4 regions of the Pseudomonas sp. LBUM1645 genome follow, and region 3 is predicted to be linked to each of the others. Evidence: predicted binding sites of a transcription regulator. Region 3 holds the regulator's gene; each other region holds the start of a gene.

The links. Region 3 encodes sigma-54, which starts transcription at its own class of promoters, with help from an activator protein. Its sites were predicted from a motif close to ANTGGCATNNANNTTGCTNT; they were not measured.
Positions count from the first base shown of each region.
Region 1: ACA079_RS27845 (pilin) is a predicted target of sigma-54. The motif match lies at 1,610-1,629, and genes of this name have one in related genera.
Region 2: ACA079_RS24010 (flagellar basal body rod protein FlgF) is a predicted target of sigma-54. The motif match lies at 2,272-2,291, and genes of this name have one in related genera.
Region 4: glnK (P-II family nitrogen regulator) is a predicted target of sigma-54. The motif match lies at 2,319-2,338, and genes of this name have one in related genera.

Region 1 covers NZ_CP166811.1:6,129,606-6,134,098, forward strand. The annotation lists gene ACA079_RS27835 (DUF2845 domain-containing protein) at 1-246, shown strand, start outside; gene ACA079_RS27840 (BON domain-containing protein) at 479-835, opposite strand; gene ACA079_RS27845 (pilin) at 1,153-1,563, opposite strand; gene pilB (type IV-A pilus assembly ATPase PilB) at 1,790-3,490, shown strand; gene ACA079_RS27855 (type II secretion system F family protein) at 3,493-4,493, shown strand, end outside.
Region 2 covers NZ_CP166811.1:5,309,018-5,313,510, forward strand. The annotation lists gene flgH (flagellar basal body L-ring protein FlgH) at 1-593, opposite strand, end outside; gene flgG (flagellar basal-body rod protein FlgG) at 646-1,431, opposite strand; gene ACA079_RS24010 (flagellar basal body rod protein FlgF) at 1,477-2,217, opposite strand; gene ACA079_RS24015 (sigma-54-dependent transcriptional regulator) at 2,578-4,143, opposite strand; gene phhA (phenylalanine 4-monooxygenase) at 4,424-4,493, shown strand, end outside.
Region 3 covers NZ_CP166811.1:966,140-970,632, reverse strand. The annotation lists gene lptB (LPS export ABC transporter ATP-binding protein) at 1-628, shown strand, start outside; gene ACA079_RS04130 (RNA polymerase factor sigma-54) at 812-2,305, shown strand; gene hpf (ribosome hibernation-promoting factor, HPF/YfiA family) at 2,380-2,688, shown strand; gene ptsN (PTS IIA-like nitrogen regulatory protein PtsN) at 2,701-3,165, shown strand; gene rapZ (RNase adapter RapZ) at 3,168-4,025, shown strand; gene ACA079_RS04110 (HPr family phosphocarrier protein) at 4,041-4,316, shown strand; gene ACA079_RS04105 (ZIP family metal transporter) at 4,487-4,493, opposite strand, start outside.
Region 4 covers NZ_CP166811.1:6,868,690-6,873,182, forward strand. The annotation lists gene ACA079_RS31380 (secondary thiamine-phosphate synthase enzyme YjbQ) at 1-185, opposite strand, end outside; gene ACA079_RS31385 (ammonium transporter) at 401-1,738, opposite strand; gene glnK (P-II family nitrogen regulator) at 1,774-2,112, opposite strand; gene ACA079_RS31395 (accessory factor UbiK family protein) at 2,531-2,791, shown strand; gene ACA079_RS31400 (BRO-N domain-containing protein) at 3,234-3,755, shown strand; gene ACA079_RS31405 (HigA family addiction module antitoxin) at 3,767-4,030, opposite strand; gene ACA079_RS31410 (YifB family Mg chelatase-like AAA ATPase) at 4,347-4,493, shown strand, end outside.

The DNA of each region.
Region 1 (4,493 bases), 1.9 Mb from region 3:
GCCTCGGCAGCCGATACCCTGCGCTGCGGCAGTCAATTGGTCAGTGTCGGGGACAGGTCCAGTGAAGTGCTGCAGAAATGCGGTGAACCGGTCAGCCGTGATCTGTTGGGCTACAAGCGCAGCGCCAACCGGCGGGAAGAGTTTCAAGTCGAGGAATGGACCTACGGGCCCAACGGCGGGATGTACCAATACCTGCGTTTTGAAGGTAATCGTTTGAAGCAGATCACCAGCAAGCGCGGCAACTGAAGATCAAAAGATCGCAGCCTTCGGCAGCTCCTACAGGTGTACACATTCCACCGTAGGAGCTGCCGAAGGCTGCGATCTTTTGCGTTTGCCAAATAGAACAGGCCCCGACACGAATGCCGGGGCCTGTAATGGCCACATCCTTATGGCCTTCGCATGAACTCTCCAGATGCGGCAGACGTATAGCTCGGCCCGCCTGTCGCGCCTTCTCCCAGTCCAGGCGAGAAGTCTTGCCTTACTCGGCTTTCAGGCCGTCAGCGGAGACCGCCTGGACGCCTTTGATTTTCTTGGCGATAGCCACCGCGGTGGTTTTCTGAGCTTCGGTCACTGCAACGGTGGACGACAGAGACACTACACCTTTGTTGGTTTCAACTTTGATGTCGGTACCAGGAATGCCTTTTTCGGTCACCAGGTCGGCTTTGACTTTAGTGGTGATCCAGGTATCGGAAGTAGTTTCTTTGGCTTTGGTGACTTCACCCGCTGCCAGAGTCATCGGAGCCTGGGTAGCTTGGGTGGTCTGTGCAAATGCAGCGTTGGCCAGGGTCAGGGTCAGCGCGGTAGCAGTAGCGGCAGCGATAGCGAACTTCTTCATACGAGTAACTCCTGTTTTTCATAAAGTCTGCTGCGTGTCTTGTCAGCAGGGTTACTGGAGATATTGCGAACGCTGTGCCAACTTTGAAACAGTCAATAAATACATATAAATCAATAGTTTACAAAAACACCTGATTTTCGGAATCATGCAAATTGCATGACTTGGAAATTATCGACATGCAAGTTGCGGGTTTTGCCGCAGGCCTAAGGCCATGAATTTTTGGAAGTTTTCTCAATTACTCCATTTTCCCCGAACGGCGAACAAAAAAAATGCCCCGCGTCGTCAAACGCGGGGCATGGGACAGACGTGGAGTTGGATCAGACGCCAGGGCAACCGTTAGGCGCGTACTCTTTGGGTACCGTCGATTTGCAAGTCCAGCCACCGTCCAGCGCGCGCGAAAGCGTGATGGCCAGGCCGGCCACCTGAGCGTTTGCATTGAGGATCGTGCAGCCAATACTGCCCACACCAGTAGCGTTGGTGCCCGCCACCGTAATCGTGCAATTGCCTGTAGTCCCGCTAACGCCGAGCAGAGCGAGTGTGGGGACGGTGCCTGAATTAATAACGTCTTCGTAGGGGACCTTTAGTGCCGATATTTCAGCAAGACCGGCGGTGACCTTCGCCCGCGATTGATACTTCGAATACTGCGGCAGCGCAACCGTCGCCAGAATCCCGATGATCGCCACCACGATCAACAGTTCGATCAGGGTAAAACCTTTTTGAGTACTCATAGACAAGCTCCATGCATGAGTCGAAATCTCATGATCTGAACTAGCCACAGCACAGTCCATGCCATGCCCTTCGCCCGACTGATATAGGGGCACGAAGCCAACATATAGCCGTTTCCTACCCCCAGGATCCGCACTATCTGACACTTTTTGTCACCTGAGCAGAGCTGGTTTGGTTCCTCCGCTTGACTAGGCTATAAGTCATGAACTGTCTGCGCTTGGAATCCCAATGAATGACATCGCCCTTAGCGGTCTGGCCAAGCAATTGGTCCTGGCCGAACTGCTCACTGACAAAAGCGCGCAACAGGCGTATCAGCAAGCCCAACGCAATCGAATCCCCTTGGTCAGTTACCTGGTTCAGAACAAACTGGTGAAAAGCCGCCAGGTCGCCGAGATCGCGTCAGAACACTTCGGCATGGCCTTGCTCGACCTCAACTGCCTGGAAAAGGAGACCCAGCCCAAGGGCCTGGTCAGCGAGAAACTGATCCGCCAGCACCACGCCCTGCCCCTCTGGCGACGCGGCAACAAACTGTTCGTGGGCGTTTCCGATCCGACCAATCATCAAGCCATCAATGACATCCAGTTCAGCACCGGCCTGAATACCGAAGCCATCCTGGTGGAGGACGACAAGCTCAGCGACGCCATCGAAAAGTTCTTCGATACCCACGGCACCGGCCTGGAAGACATGGCCGACGTTGACCTCGATGGCGTGGACATCGAGTCGATCGATGACAACAAGCAGGACGCCATCGCCGGCCAGGATGCCGACGACGCACCTGTGGTGCGCTTCGTTCACAAGATGTTGCTGGACGCGATCAAAAGTGGCTCTTCCGACCTGCATTTCGAGCCCTACGAAAAAACCTACCGCGTGCGGATGCGCACTGACGGTATTTTGCGTGAAGTCGCCAAACCACCGATTCAACTGGCCAATCGCATCGCCGCACGGCTGAAAGTCATGGCCAGCCTCGACATCTCCGAACGGCGCCGGCCCCAGGACGGACGGATCAAGATGCGCCTGTCCAAGAGCAAATCCATAGACTTCCGGGTCAACACCCTACCGACCCTATGGGGCGAGAAAGTGGTGATCCGGATCCTCGACCCGTCCAGCGCTCAAATGGGCATCGACGCCCTCGGCTATGAGCCCGACCAGAAAGAACTGTACATGGCCGCCCTCAAGCAGCCGCAGGGGATGATTCTGGTGACCGGGCCGACCGGCTCGGGCAAGACTGTGTCGCTCTACACCGGGCTGAACATACTGAACACCGTAGACATCAACATCTCCACCGCTGAAGACCCGGTGGAGATCAACATGGAAGGTATCAACCAGGTCAACGTCAATCCCAAACAGGGAATGGACTTCGCCCAGGCGCTGCGCTCATTTCTGCGACAGGACCCGGACGTGATCATGGTCGGCGAGATCCGCGACCTCGAAACCGCCGAAATCGCCATCAAAGCCGCCCAGACCGGTCACCTGGTGCTGTCGACCCTGCACACCAACAGCGCCGCCGAAACCCTGACACGCCTGCACAACATGGGCATCCAGGGGTTCAACATTGCTACCTCGGTTAGCCTGATCATCGCCCAGCGCCTGGCGCGCAAGCTATGCAGCCATTGCAAGAAACCCATCGAGATTCCCCGGGAGGCGCTACTCAAGGAAGGCTTCCCCGAGGAACGCATCGGCTCATTCACGATCTATGAGCCTGTCGGTTGCGATCACTGCAACAACGGTTACAAAGGGCGAGTAGGGATTTATGAAGTGGTGAAGAACACCCCGGACCTGCAACGGCTGATCATGGCCGAAGGCAACTCACTGGAAATCGACATCCAGATGCGTAAAGACGGTTTCAACGACCTGCGTACGTCGGGCCTGCTCAAGGCCATGCAAGGCATCACCAGCCTTGAAGAAATCAACCGGGTTACCAAGGACTGAATATGGCGGTCAAAGCAGCAAAAATCAGCGTCTACGCTTGGGAAGGCACAGACCGCAAAGGCACCAAAGTGACGGGTGAGTTGAGCGGCCAGAACCCGGCGTTGATCAAGGCCCAGTTGCGCAAACAGGGCATCACCCCCGGCAAGGTACGCAAGAAGTCCACCTCGATTTTCAACATGGGCAAGCGCATCAAGGCCCAGGACATTGCCCTGTTCACCCGGCAGATGGCGACCATGATGAAAGCCGGCGTACCGCTGTTGCAGTCCTTCGACATCATCGGTGAAGGCTTCGATAACCCGGCCATGCGCACACTGATAGACGAGGTAAAACAGGAAGTCGCAGCGGGTAACAGCTTCGCCGCGTCCCTGCGCAAAAAGCCCCAGTACTTCGATGAGCTCTACTGCAACCTGGTCGATGCCGGCGAACAGGCCGGCGCCCTCGATACCCTGCTGGAGAGAGTGGCGACCTATAAGGAAAAGAGCGAAAGCCTCAAGGCCAAGATCAAGAAAGCCATGACCTACCCCCTGGCGGTGGTGTTCATTGCGATAATTGTGTCCGGGATTTTGCTGATCAAGGTGGTGCCGCAGTTCGAATCGGTATTCAAAGGGTTCGGCGCCGAATTGCCGGCTTTCACGGTGATGGTCATTGGCTTGTCGGCGTTCATGCAGACGTGGTGGTGGATGTTGCTCGGCGTACTGATCGCGGTGATCTTCGGCGTGCGCCACGCCTTTAAAACGTCGCAAGCCTTCCGGGACCGAATGGACACCTGGCTGCTGAAACTGCCGCTGATTGGCACGCTGATGTACAAGTCCGCCGTGGCCCGTTACGCCCGCACGCTGTCGACCACCTTCGCCGCCGGGGTGCCGCTGGTGGAAGCCCTGGATTCGGTGGCCGGCGCTACCGGCAACATCGTGTTCAAGCGTGCGGTGCTGCGTATCAAGCAGGACGTATCCACCGGTATGCAGTTGAATTTTTCCATGCGCACCTCCGGCATCTTTCCCAG
Region 2 (4,493 bases), 2.8 Mb from region 3:
ACACGGGTCGACGACACAGTGTTATCGGTGGCGATGTCATCGGATCGGACCATACCGGCAATCCGCACCAGCTCATCGCCGGTGTTGAGGGTCAACCACTTCTCGCCGCGCACGGCGATGATGCCGTTGGGCAACACGTCAGCAACCGTTACCGTGATCGAACCCGTCAGGCTGTTGCTCTGCCCGGACTTGCTGTCGCCCTTGGTCGCACGGTCGCCTTCATAACCGACATCCAGACTGAGGTTGCCGCTACCCACCGGATCGTTGGTGCTCAGGCCGCCCCCGAAAAACGAGCTCAGACCGATGTCGGTCTTGCTGTTCTTGCCAATTTGCGAGTTGGCGTTCTTGCTGGCCTGGGTGCGTTCGTTCAGGGTGATGGTGATGATGTCACCGACCCGGAACGCCTTGCGGTCGCTGTACAGGTTCTGTTCGAAACCGGCCTGGTAGATCGAGCCGTTATTGGCGGCAGCCGGCAGCGGTGTGCGCGGCAACACCGGGGCGTAGTAAGGGTCATTGGGCTTGGGCGGCGGGGCAACGCAGCCCGCGAGCACGACGGCCCCACTCAGTGCCAGAACAGATACGAAGCGATTCATGACCCTACCTCACGGTGTTGCAGGCGACCTGATGGCCGCCTCATAGACTTGATTACAGATTCTGCGTTACGAACGAGAGCATCTGGTCGGCGGTGGAGATCACCTTGGAGTTCATCTCGTAAGCGCGCTGAGTGGTGATCATGTTGACCATCTCTTCAACGGTGCTGACGTTCGAAGTTTCCAGGGTGTTCTGCAGCGTGGTGCCGAAACCGGCCAGGCCCGGGGTGCCGACTTGCGGCGCGCCGCTGGCTGCGGTTTCCAGGAACAGGTTGTTGCCCACAGCCTGCAGGCCGGCCGGGTTGATGAAGTCGGCGGTTTGCAGGTTGCCGATCACCTGGGATGCCGCGTTGCCGGCAACGGTGACGGACACGGTGCCGTCGCGACCGACCGTGAAGGTCTGGGCATCGTTCGGGATGACAATGGCCGGCTCCAGGGCGAAGCCGCTGGAGTTCACGATCTGACCGTTGGAGTCCAGGTGGAACGTACCGTCACGGGTGTAGGAAGTCGTGCCGTCCGGCTGCAGAATCTGGAAGAAACCGCGACCGTCGATGGCCATGTCCAACGGCTGCTCGGTGGTTTGCAGGCTGCCGGCGGTAAAGTTTTTCTGGGTGCCGACGATGCGCACACCGGTACCCAATTGCAGACCCGACGGCAGTTCACTGTCCTGGGTCGACTGGGCGCCTGGCTGGCGTTTGATCTGGTAGAGCAAGTCCTGGAATTCGGCGCGGTCACGTTTGAAACCCGTGGTCGACACGTTGGCCAGGTTGTTGGAAATGGTCGTCAGGTTGGTGTCCTGGGCGGACAGACCTGTTTTGGCAACCCATAGAGCCGGAAGCATTCGATTCTCCTCGTGCGCCTGTTTTACGGCGCGACGTTCTGATAATTAGCTGATCTGCAAGACCCGAGCCATGGCCTGGTCGTCTTCTTTGGCGGTGTTCATCATCTTGATGTGCAGCTCGAACTGCTTGGCCAGGGCCAGTACCGAAGTCATCTCTTCCACGGCATTGACGTTGCTCGACTCAAGGAAACCGGACACCAGTTTGACGTCGGCATCGGCTTGCGCCGGCTTGCCGTCCTTGGTGTGGATCGAACCGTCCAGGCCTTTGGTCATGTTCTTGAAGTCAGGATTAACCAGTTTGATGCGGTCGACTTCCGCCATCACGCGCGGACCTTCGCCCATCGCACGTATGCTGATGGTGCCGTCTTCGCCCACTTCGATTTGCTGCTCGGGTGGCACGGCAATCGGCCCGCCATTGCCCATCACCGGCATACCGTTGCCGGCCCGCAGCACGCCCAGGGCGTCGACGTTCAGGCTGCCGGTGCGCACGTAACTTTCGCCGCCGTCAGGGTTCTGCACGGCGATCCAGCCATTGCCTTGCACCGCGACATCGAGGTCGCGACCGGTTTCCACCAATGCGCCAGGGGAGAAATCGGTGGCCGGACGTTCGGACAGGGCAAACGCACGCGCCGGAAAGCTGTCGCCGAACACCGGCATCGAACGAGCCTGCTCCAGGTCTTTCTGGAAACCGTTGGTGGAGATGTTCGCCAGGTTGTTCGCATGAGCCTTCTGCGCCAGTGCATTCTGGCTGGCGCCGGTCATTGCCACATAAAGGTACTTGTCCACACTCTTTCCTCTGCATGCCGGACGTTTGCCGCCCACTGCTGTACTGCTGAGCCATAAGCAATTTGCAGACCAACTTTTTTCTGGCGGCGCAGGGCCCGGCAAACAAAGGGCTTGAGGGGTTTTGCGGGGAATTGGGAAATGTATCGAAGTCGAAAAACCGGCGGTGTTATGCCGCTTCGAGGCAAGTGTCCACCTCTTGGGCACAACCAAATTCCTGTAGCAGCTGGCGAAGCCTGCGTTCGGCTGCGAAGCAGTCGTGAATTCAGGCGCTGCGGTTCTTCAGATAAACCGCATACATAGGGTCTACGACGGCTTCGCCGCCGAACGCAGCCTCGCGGTGCTCGGCAGCTGCTACAGGATTTAGGCGCTACCGGGTTCTTTGCCGACTTCGTACTCACGCAACTTATTGGCAATGGTCGTATGCGAAACCCCCAACCGCTTGCCCAGTTGCCGACTGCTCGGGTGCTCGGAATACAAACGCTCAAGCACCGCTTTCTCGAAGCGCCCGACAATCTCGTCCAACCCGCCCTCGAGTGAGAAATCGCCAAGCGGCTGACGCACGCCGTAGTCCGGCAGGCGAATATGTTCGGCCTTGACGGTCCCGCCTTCGCACAAGGAAACCGCCTGGAACAACACGTTCTCCAATTGCCGAACATTGCCCGGCCAATGGTAGTGACTAAGCCGCTCCATCGCCGCCGGCGCCAGTTTCGGCAGCGGGCAACCGATCTGCCGACTGGCCTGATCGAGGAAGTGCTCCACCAGCGGCGTAAGTCCATCGAGGCATTCGCGCAGTGGCGGGATGTGCAGCGAAAGCACGTTCAAGCGGTGATACAAATCCTGGCGAAACTCACCGCGTGCACACAACTCGGACAGGTCGACCTGGGTCGCGCAGATCACCCGCACATCCAGATAAACCTCTTCATCGCTGCCCACACGACGGAAGCAACCGTCCTGCAGGAAACGCAGCAATTTCACCTGTAAACGCGGGCTCATTTCTCCGACGCCATCGAGGAACAGCGTACCCCCCGCCGTCAGTTCCAGCAGCCCGAGTTTGCCTTCGGCCCGCGCCCCCTCGAAAGCGCCGGGGCCGTAGCCGAACAGTTCCGTCTCAGCCATGGATTCCGGTAGACCGGCGCAGTTCAGCGCCATCAACGGTGACTGCCCCCGCGGACTCGCCAGGTGACAGGCTCGCGCCAACAACTCTTTACCGGTGCCGGTTTCACCTTCTATTAATAGCGGCGCATCCAGCGGCGCCATGCGTCGGGCTTCGCGCACGACTGCAGCCATCACCTTCGAGCTTTGGAAAATGCTGTCGAACCCGCGCAATTCCTGTTTGCGCACGTTGTAGATGCGCTCCCCTACCCGATCCGCGCGGTGCAGCGTGAGTACCGCGCCGGCCATGGCTTCGCTGTCGTCATGCTCCGATTGCAGCGGCGCGATATCGGCGAGAAACACGTCGCCCTTGACCTTCACCCGCAAGCCGTTGATCCGCGACTTGTTGGCACGCACCAGTTCCGGCAAGTCGAAATCCTCGGCGTAACGCGACAGCGGAATCCCTGGCACCTCATCCACCCGCACGCCGAGCAATTGCGCCGCGGCGCGGTTGGCCGCGACGATCGAGCCGCCCATGTCGATCGACAGCACTGGAAACTCCAAGGCGCCGAGCAACGCATTGAGCTCCATGTGCCGACGTTCGCTGGGCATCAGCCCTACGCGCTTGACGCCAAAAACCCCGGCAATCGATTCGAATTTCGGACGCAACGCCTGGAACTGAATGTTGATCAGGTTTGGGCAATGCAGATAGATCGCATTGCCATGCTCACCGCCGACCTCGCCGCGAGCGACGTTGATCCCGTACTCCACCAGCAGGTTGAGAATGTCGCGCAGGATACCGATGCGGTTCTGGCAGTGGACTTTGATACGCATATAAAGGCCCGAAACAGGAGAGATCGAGGGCCTGAGCAAGGATTTTTCTGCACAGGCACCAACTTAGTCGTCAAGATTATGTGACACCTGCACGCCATTTCAAACCCGGAAATACCAATCCCTGCGCCGCAGCGGCTAATCCGTAACGAAAACTTTACGAAAAACGATGAATTTTCCTACGCACGGCACGACTCGCGTGCTGCAACACTGCATTTCTTGAGGTATTTCTAAGTCCATAGCAGGACATAACAAGAACGAAATCCCTTAGCAGGAGAGCAGCATGAAGCAGACGCAATACGTGGCTCGCGAGCCCGATGCGCAAGGTTTTATCGACTACCCCGCCGAAGAAC
Region 3 (4,493 bases):
CCTGCTGGGTCCCAACGGCGCCGGCAAGACCACCTGCTTTTACATGATTGTCGGCCTGGTACAGGCCGATCAGGGCCGCGTACTGATTGACGACCTGGATGTCAGTCACCAGCCTATGCACGGTCGTGCGAAGGCCGGCATCGGCTATCTTCCGCAAGAAGCATCGATCTTCCGCAAACTCTCGGTAGCCGACAACATCATGGCGATCCTCGAGACCCGCAAGGAACTCGACAAGGCCGGTCGTCGCAAAGAGCTGGAAAGCCTGCTGCAGGAATTCCACATCAGCCACATCCGCGACAACCTCGGGATGAGCCTGTCCGGTGGTGAACGCCGCCGTGTGGAAATCGCCCGGGCACTGGCTACCAACCCGAAATTCATCCTGCTCGACGAACCGTTCGCCGGCGTGGACCCGATTTCGGTGGGTGACATCAAGCAGATCATCTATCACCTCAAGGCCAAAGGCATTGGCGTGCTGATCACTGACCACAATGTCCGTGAAACCCTGGATATCTGCGAAACCGCCTACATCGTCAACGATGGCCAGCTGATCGCCGAAGGTGACTCTGCCACCATCCTGGCCAACGACCTGGTCAAGGAAGTGTATCTGGGCCATGAGTTCCGCCTGTAAGCACTGAGGTGTCTGGCTGGTTGCTCGGCGCTTGTCTCGATAAAAAATCAACATTTTTTTATTGTTACAGTGCTCTAGGCAAACGCTGCAGTTTCGGGCATATAATTTGCTTATGTTTGGCGCTCCGGCGCCCTGTAGTGGATGGCGCATGTGCGCCGGCGAATAAGGTGTTAAGCCCCTGCCATGAAACCATCGCTAGTCTTGAGAATGGGCCAGCAGCTGACGATGACACCGCAGCTGCAACAGGCCATCCGCCTGCTCCAATTGTCGACCCTGGACCTGCAACAGGAAATCCAGGAGGCCCTGGAGTCCAATCCGATGCTCGAACGCCAGGAAGAAGGCGACGACTTCGATAACGCCGACCCCTTGGCCGACAAAGCCGAACAGCAACCCAACGCTGACATTCAGGAACCCTCCTACCAGGAAACCGCCCCGACGGTTGATAACCTCGAGGAAGGCGACTGGAACGAACGCATCCCCAACGAACTGCCCGTCGATACCGCGTGGGAAGACGTCTACCAGACCAGCGCCAGCAGCCTGCCGAGCAACGATGACGACGAGTGGGACTTCACCACCCGGACATCGGCCGGCGAAAGCCTGCAAAGCCACCTGCTGTGGCAACTGAACCTGGCCCCGATGTCCGACACCGATCGCCTGATCGCCGTGACCCTGATCGACTGCATCAACAATCAGGGCTACCTGGACGAAACCCTCGAGGAGATTCTCGAAGCCTTCGACCCGGAACTGGACATCGAACTGGACGAAATCGAAGCCGTCCTGCACCGCATCCAGCAATTCGAACCCGCTGGCATCGGCGCCCGCAACCTGGGCGAATGCCTGCTGCTGCAATTGCGTCAGTTGCCCGCCAAGACGCCTTGGCTGGTCGAGGCCAAACGCCTGGTCACCGATTACATCGACCTGCTTGGCAGCCGCGATTACAGCCAGCTGATGCGTCGCATGAAGCTCAAGGAAGACGAACTGCGCCAGGTGATTGAACTGGTGCAGAGCCTCAACCCGCGCCCAGGCTCGCAAATCGAGTCCAGCGAAGCCGAATACGTCGTTCCCGACGTGATCGTACGCAAGGACAACGAACGCTGGCTGGTAGAACTGAACCAGGAATCCGTGCCACGACTGCGGGTCAACGCTCAATACGCCGGTTTCGTGCGCCGCGCCGACACCAGCGCCGACAACACCTTCATGCGCAATCAGTTGCAAGAGGCCCGCTGGTTCATCAAGAGCCTGCAAAGCCGCAACGAAACCCTGATGAAAGTAGCCACTCAGATCGTCGAGCATCAGCGCGGCTTTCTTGAATACGGCGACGAAGCCATGAAACCGCTGGTCCTGCATGACATCGCCGAAGCGGTGGGCATGCACGAGTCGACGATTTCACGGGTGACCACGCAGAAATTCATGCATACCCCACGGGGCATATATGAACTGAAATACTTTTTCTCCAGCCACGTCAGCACCTCCGAGGGCGGTGAATGCTCGTCCACGGCGATCCGCGCGATCATCAAAAAACTGGTTGCCGCGGAAAATCAGAAAAAGCCGTTGAGTGACAGCAAGATCGCTGGTTTACTGGAGGCACAAGGCATTCAGGTGGCTCGCCGCACCGTCGCCAAGTACCGCGAATCCCTCGGGATCGCGCCTTCGAGCGAACGTAAGCGGTTGATGTAGAGCCACGCCACAGCGTTCCAGTGGCAGGCATTTCTGCCTGCCGCTTTATGCACTGGCAACGAAGGAGAAGCTGTATGCAAGTCAACATCAGTGGACACCAACTGGAAGTGACCGAACCTCTTCGCACCTACATCGGCGAAAAACTCGAACGATTAGAGAGGCATTTCGACAAGATCACCAACGTGCAAGTCACGATGACGGTCGAAAAGCTCAAGCAGAAAATCGAAGCCACGCTGCATATTCCCGGCAATGAAGTGGTCGCAAACGCGGAGCATACCGATATGTACGCGGCGATCGACGCACTGACCGACAAGCTGGATAAACAACTCAAAAAGCATAAGGAAAAGACCCAAAGCCTCCTCCAGGGCGCGACCGGTCGTTAACACTCCCAACCCATGATCCGACTTGAAAGCATCCTGACCCCCGGCCGTTCCCTCGTGAACGTGCCGGGCGGCAGTAAAAAGAAAGCCCTCGAGCAAATTGCCAACCTTATCCACAAAGAAGTGCCGGATCTGGAGATGCAAGATGTCTTCGAGGCTCTGATTGCCCGTGAAAAACTCGGCTCAACCGGTTTTGGCAACGGCATCGCCATTCCCCACTGTCGCCTGAAGGGCTGCACCTCGCCTATCAGCGCCCTGATGCACCTTGATGCACCCATTGATTTCGACGCCATCGACGGTGCCCCGGTTGACCTGCTGTTCGTTTTGCTGGTCCCGGAAGCCGCTACCGATGCGCACCTGGAGTTACTGCGCCAGATCGCCAGCATGCTCGACCGCAAGGAAGTGCGCGAAAAACTGCGCAGCGCCCCGAGCAATGAAGCCTTGTATCAGGTTGTCCTGGACGAGCAAAACGGTCACTAATCATGCGCTTGATCATCGTCAGTGGCCGCTCCGGCTCAGGTAAAAGTACCGCACTCGATGTTCTCGAGGACAACGGCTACTACTGCATCGACAACCTGCCCGCCGGTCTGCTGCCGGAACTGGCCGAACGCGCGTTGATTCACACCGAGCTGGCGCAACCGCTGGTTGCCGTATCCATCGATGCGCGCAACTTGCCGAGTCACTTGTCGCGGTTTCCCGAACTGCTGGAAGAAGTGCGCAGCCGGCATATCCAGTGTGATGTGCTTTATCTGGACGCCGACGAAGAAACCTTGCTCAAGCGTTTCTCGGAAACCCGCCGTCGTCACCCGCTGAGCAATGCCAATCGCTCGCTGGCCGAGGCCATCAACGATGAGACCGCCCTGCTCGGGCCGATTGCCGACCTCGCCGATCTCAAAGTAAACACCACCAACCTGAACCTGTATCAGCTGCGAGATACCATCAAGCTGCGCCTGCTGAACCAGCCGGAACCCGGTACGGCGTTCCTGGTGGAGTCTTTCGGCTTCAAGCGGGGCATGCCGGTGGACGCTGATCTGGTGTTCGACGTGCGCTGCCTGCCGAACCCTTACTGGAAGCCAGAGTTGCGCGATCAATCCGGGCTCGACCAACCAGTTGCCGAGTACCTGGCGGCACAACCGGACGTCGAAGAGATGTTCCAGGACATTTCCACCTACTTGTTAAAGTGGCTGCCACGCTTCGCCGCCAGCAACCGCGCTTATGTCACCATTGCCATTGGTTGCACCGGGGGCCATCACCGCTCCGTCTACCTGACCGAACGTCTGGGCCAGGCCCTGCAAAAATCCCTGAAGAACGTCCAGGTTCGCCACCGCGACCTCAGCTAAAGGATTCACACCGCGATGCCTGCTCTGGAAATTGAAATCATCAACAAGCTGGGCCTGCATGCCCGCGCTTCTGCAAAATTCGTTGGCGTCGCCGGTGAGTTCAAGGATTGCACGATCAGAGTAGGACGCACGCCGGAATCCACGGTCGACGGAAAAAGCATCATGGCAATGATGATGCTCGCTGCGGGCAAGGGCACCAAAATCCACCTGAGCACCGAGGGTGAACAGGCTGATGAGGCGCTGCAGGCATTGGTGAATTTGATCAATGATTACTTCGGCGAAGGCGAATAATCCTCGCCCTGTAGCAGCTGCCGAAGGCTGCGTTCGGCTGCGCAGCAGTCGTAAATACACGCGCGGTTGAACTGACACACCACAAATTTCAAACTGGCGACTGCTTCGTCCGAACGCGGCCCGAACCGAACGCAGGCTTCGCCAGCTGCTACAAAGTTCGTGTTCAGCCGCTAAGCC
Region 4 (4,493 bases), 1.2 Mb from region 3:
TCGCGACGTACCGCCGGATCGGCGTTCTCGTTGATGGTCAACGACGCCGAGGTATGCTGCAGCCACAAATGCAACAGACCGACCCGACATGCCTTGAGTTCAGGCAGGCCGGCGAGTAACTCGTCCGTTACCAGATGAAAGCCCCGGGGCCTCGCCCGCAGGGTAATCAGAGTCTGTTGCCACATACAGTTCTCCGCACGTTCGGGGCGCATTCTAGCGCGCTCTGGGAAAAAACAAAGGCCCTAATATTCCTTCTATCATGTAAGCCATTGGCCGCAGAAAAACGCTCGTCGTAAACGCCACTAAACGTGTACGAAAAAACCTTTCAGCAGTTCCTTCACGGACAAACTCCAGACAAAAAAATGCCCGGCAAGCCGGGCAAGTTTTTTTGTGCGCGTACTTACAAGTTGTAGCCGCGCTCGTTGTGAAGTGCCAGATCGATGCCGACTGCCTCTTCTTCCTCAGTGATACGCAGACCCATGACGGCGTCCAGCACCTTAAGGATGATGAAAGTGACGATCGCGGTGTAGATCACCGTGAAGCCCACGCCTTTGCACTGAATCCAGACTTGTGCGGCGATGTCGGTAACGGTGCCGAAGCCACCCAACGACGGTGCAGCGAAGACACCGGTCAGGATCGCGCCGAGGATACCGCCGATACCGTGCACACCGAAGGCGTCCAGGGAGTCGTCATAGCCGAGTTTGCGTTTCAGGGTAGTGGCGCAGAAGAAGCACACCACGCCGGCTGCCAGACCGATGACCAGAGCGCCCATCGGGCCGACGGTGCCAGCGGCTGGGGTGATTGCAACCAGACCGGCCACAACACCCGAAGCGATACCCAGGGCACTTGGTTTGCCGTGAGTGATCCACTCGGCGAACATCCAGCCCAGTGCAGCGGCGGCGGTTGCGATCTGGGTCACCAGCATCGCCATACCGGCAGTGCCGTTGGCCGCTGCGGCGGAGCCGGCGTTAAAGCCGAACCAGCCAACCCACAGCATGGCAGCGCCCATCAGGGTGTAACCGAGGTTGTGCGGCGCCATCGGGGTGGTCGGGAAGCCTTTGCGCTTGCCCAGTACCAGGCAGGCAATCAGACCGGCCACACCGGCGTTGATGTGCACCACGGTGCCGCCGGCGAAGTCCAGCACGCCCCAGTCCCACATCAGGCCGCCGTTACCGGACCAGACCATGTGCGCAATCGGTGCATAAACCAGGGTGAACCAGACGCCCATGAAGATCAGCATCGCGGAGAACTTCATCCGCTCGGCGAAGGCACCGACGATCAGCGCAGGGGTGATGATGGCGAAGGTCATCTGGAAGGTGATGAACACCGCCTCAGGGAACAGCGCCGCGGGACCGGTCAGGCTCGATGGCGTGACACCGGCGAGGAATGCCTTGCCCATGCCGCCGAAGAAGGAGTTGAAGTTGACGACGCCCTGTTCCATGCCGGTGGTGTCGAACGCGATGCTGTAGCCATAAATGACCCACAGGATGCTGATCAGACCGGTAATGGCGAAACACTGCATCATCACGGAAAGAATGTTTTTGGAGCGAACCATACCGCCGTAGAACAGCGCGAGGCCGGGAATGGTCATGAACAGCACGAGGGCTGTCGAGGTCATCATCCAGGCAGTGTCGCCGGAGTTGAGGACTGGGGCTGCCACTTCGTCTGCCGCCATAGCCAGGCCGGGCATTACGAGGGACAACAGGGCTCCTAGCCCTGCGAATTTACGCAGAGTCATATTGTTTTCTCCTGGGGCGTTGGGTTTGTGGCGGCTTAGATTGCGTCGGTATCGGTTTCGCCGGTACGGATGCGAATCGCCTGTTCCAGATTGACCACGAAGATCTTGCCGTCACCGATCTTGCCGGTGTTGGCAGCCTTGGTTATCGCCTCGATAACCCGGTCAAGATCCTTGTCGTCAATGGCGACATCGATCTTCACCTTTGGCAGGAAATCGACCACGTATTCCGCGCCGCGATACAGCTCGGTGTGACCCTTCTGCCGACCGAAGCCTTTGACTTCAGTAACGGTAATGCCCTGCACGCCGATCTCGGACAGCGACTCGCGTACGTCGTCCAGTTTGAACGGCTTGATGATGGCAGTGACTAGCTTCATGAAAACTCTCTCCCGAATTGGTGGACTTGCCCCAGGAAAACAAACCCGACTCAAGTCTAAGCGCAGTGCCTGGCTTTGTAACGCATCGTCGGCCTTACCTGCCCGTCCGACGCCTGCTAACCACTCCGCACGAAACACTTCCCCCGTTCCGCTTGGCGCACTGCATTCGTCACTTCGACTGCATCAGTGCATGGGTCACTACTGACTAAGCAGAAAGCTTGCCATCTCGCCAAAACCCACTGATTTCAAGCCTTTGGCTGCTGCCGCAAGCGGCTTCGCGCAAATGGCCCGACGGATACGCACAACAACAGTGCGCGGCCGTCCGTCCCCATGCGCGAAAAGCGTGCAGCCCTGACTGCGAGATTGACTATAGACACTGCGTGATACACTGCCCGCCATTGTTGACAGGACATTTCCCATGCTCGCGCCCAAAGACTTCCTCGATGCCCTGAGCGGCACCGCCTCCCGCCTCTTCAGCGGCGACACCCCACTGCCGAAAAGCGAAATCGAAAGCCAGTTCAAGGCTCTGTTGCAGAGCGGCTTCAGCAAGCTGGATCTGGTGAGTCGTGAAGAGTTTGATAGCCAGATGGTTGTGCTGGCGCGGACGCGGGCTCGGTTGGAAAGTCTTGAGGCGAAGGTTGCGGAGCTGGAAGCGAAGCTGAATCCGCCGGCCGAGTAGCACCCCCGATCAAGTGTGGGAGCGAGCTTGCTCGCGATAAGGGTCGTCTCAGTCTTCCAGCCATCCCACGCTGGACCGACCACTCCTGTAGGAGCTGCCGAAGGCTGCGATCTTTTGATCTTCCGCCCCGCCACCATCTCGGCAACGTCCTACAAAGATCACCACCGCCGTCCGATAGCGTCGCAAAGCCCAGGTTCCTAAGCTCATCCTCAGCTGAATATTCAGCACTGGGTTTGGCGACCTGGACAGCATCCGACGCACCGTGACCACGTTCGAACAAGGGACTTTTTCCCATCTCGAATTATGGCGGCTGTGCGTGGGAGACCTTCGGGTCTGCCGGTTTTGCGGATGCACCGGTTCGCCAACCCGCGCACAGCTGCCACCCTTTTCGTTTGGCGACGATCAGAGGCAGTTTTCTTCATTCGAATCCGAGAACTGCACCATGGACGAAAACTATCTAATCCCCCACGTCTTCACCCGCCACAAACTCCACCTCCACGCTTTCCTCCTTGAAAATCAACCCTGGTTCAGCGCCCGCGACCTCGGCCGCCTCCTGCGCCTCTACCTCGACGAACGCGCCGTCCGAAAACTCGACGCCGACCAACGCCAAACCGCCCAAATGCTCATCCACGGCAGCATCGAAAACACCCTGATGATCAGTGAATCCGGCGTCTACGCATTGCTGGTCTACCACTACTGCCCCGAATATCGGGCGCTGCGCGAATGGCTAACCCACGACGTCGTCCCAGCCCTCAGAGACGCCCAGCAACCCACCTCAACCGAGCGCCCGATTCTGAGCCTGCTGAACTGGCCAGAGATGTCGTTGAGCTTGCTGCACTGGAATAACCAGCCGTGGATTCGGTTGCAGGATGTTCCGCAGATGCTACCGAATGAGGAACGACCGCGAGGCACGGTCAATACGCCGTGGTGGAAGCGTGCTTCGCGGGTGCTGCAGTCTTTTTAATTACCCGAAGCTCAACCACGCTCGATTTCAGCTCTGCGCAAATCGTAGGTCGATTGCAGGTTTAGCCAGAACTCGGGCGTGGTTTTCAGGTAAGTGGAAAGCCTCTCGGCAAGGTCAGGACCGACACCTCTCTCCTGCATCACAAGAGCGCTCACTTCAGTCGCGACACCATTAAACAAACTAGCCAAACCAGCCGCTGTAATACCCTGCGGCTCAAGAAACTCCTCTTTAAGTATTTCGCCGGGATGAATCGGTCGCATTCCAGAATTGCTCATTTCCCCTCCTGAGGGCTCGATCAACTGCGATCATAAGCAGCCACCTCGATCCGACAAGTGCCTCCGTGATGCTTTCACCGAAGTCCTTCATTTATCCAAGATCGGTCCTACAAAAAACGGGCTGCCGCGGCTGATTACGCCTAAATACCAGCCGCGACATACGGATCGCGTTACGACTTAACTAACTGGAATCAGTTCACCACCCCAGCAACATCCTGCGAAAGTTTGGTTACACCGCCACCACGCTAAATCATCTGCCCACGACTACCCTTCAAAAACCCGCAGGAAGCGGTCCCCGTCAGCTCAAGGAATGATCATGTCTCTGGCCATCGTTCACAGTCGCGCCCAGATTGGTGTGGAGGCGCCCGTCGTCACCGTAGAAGTTCATCTGGCCAACGGCTTGCCGTCGCTAACGATGGTCGGTTTGCCGGAAGCAGCAGTGAAGGAAAGCAAGGATCGAGTA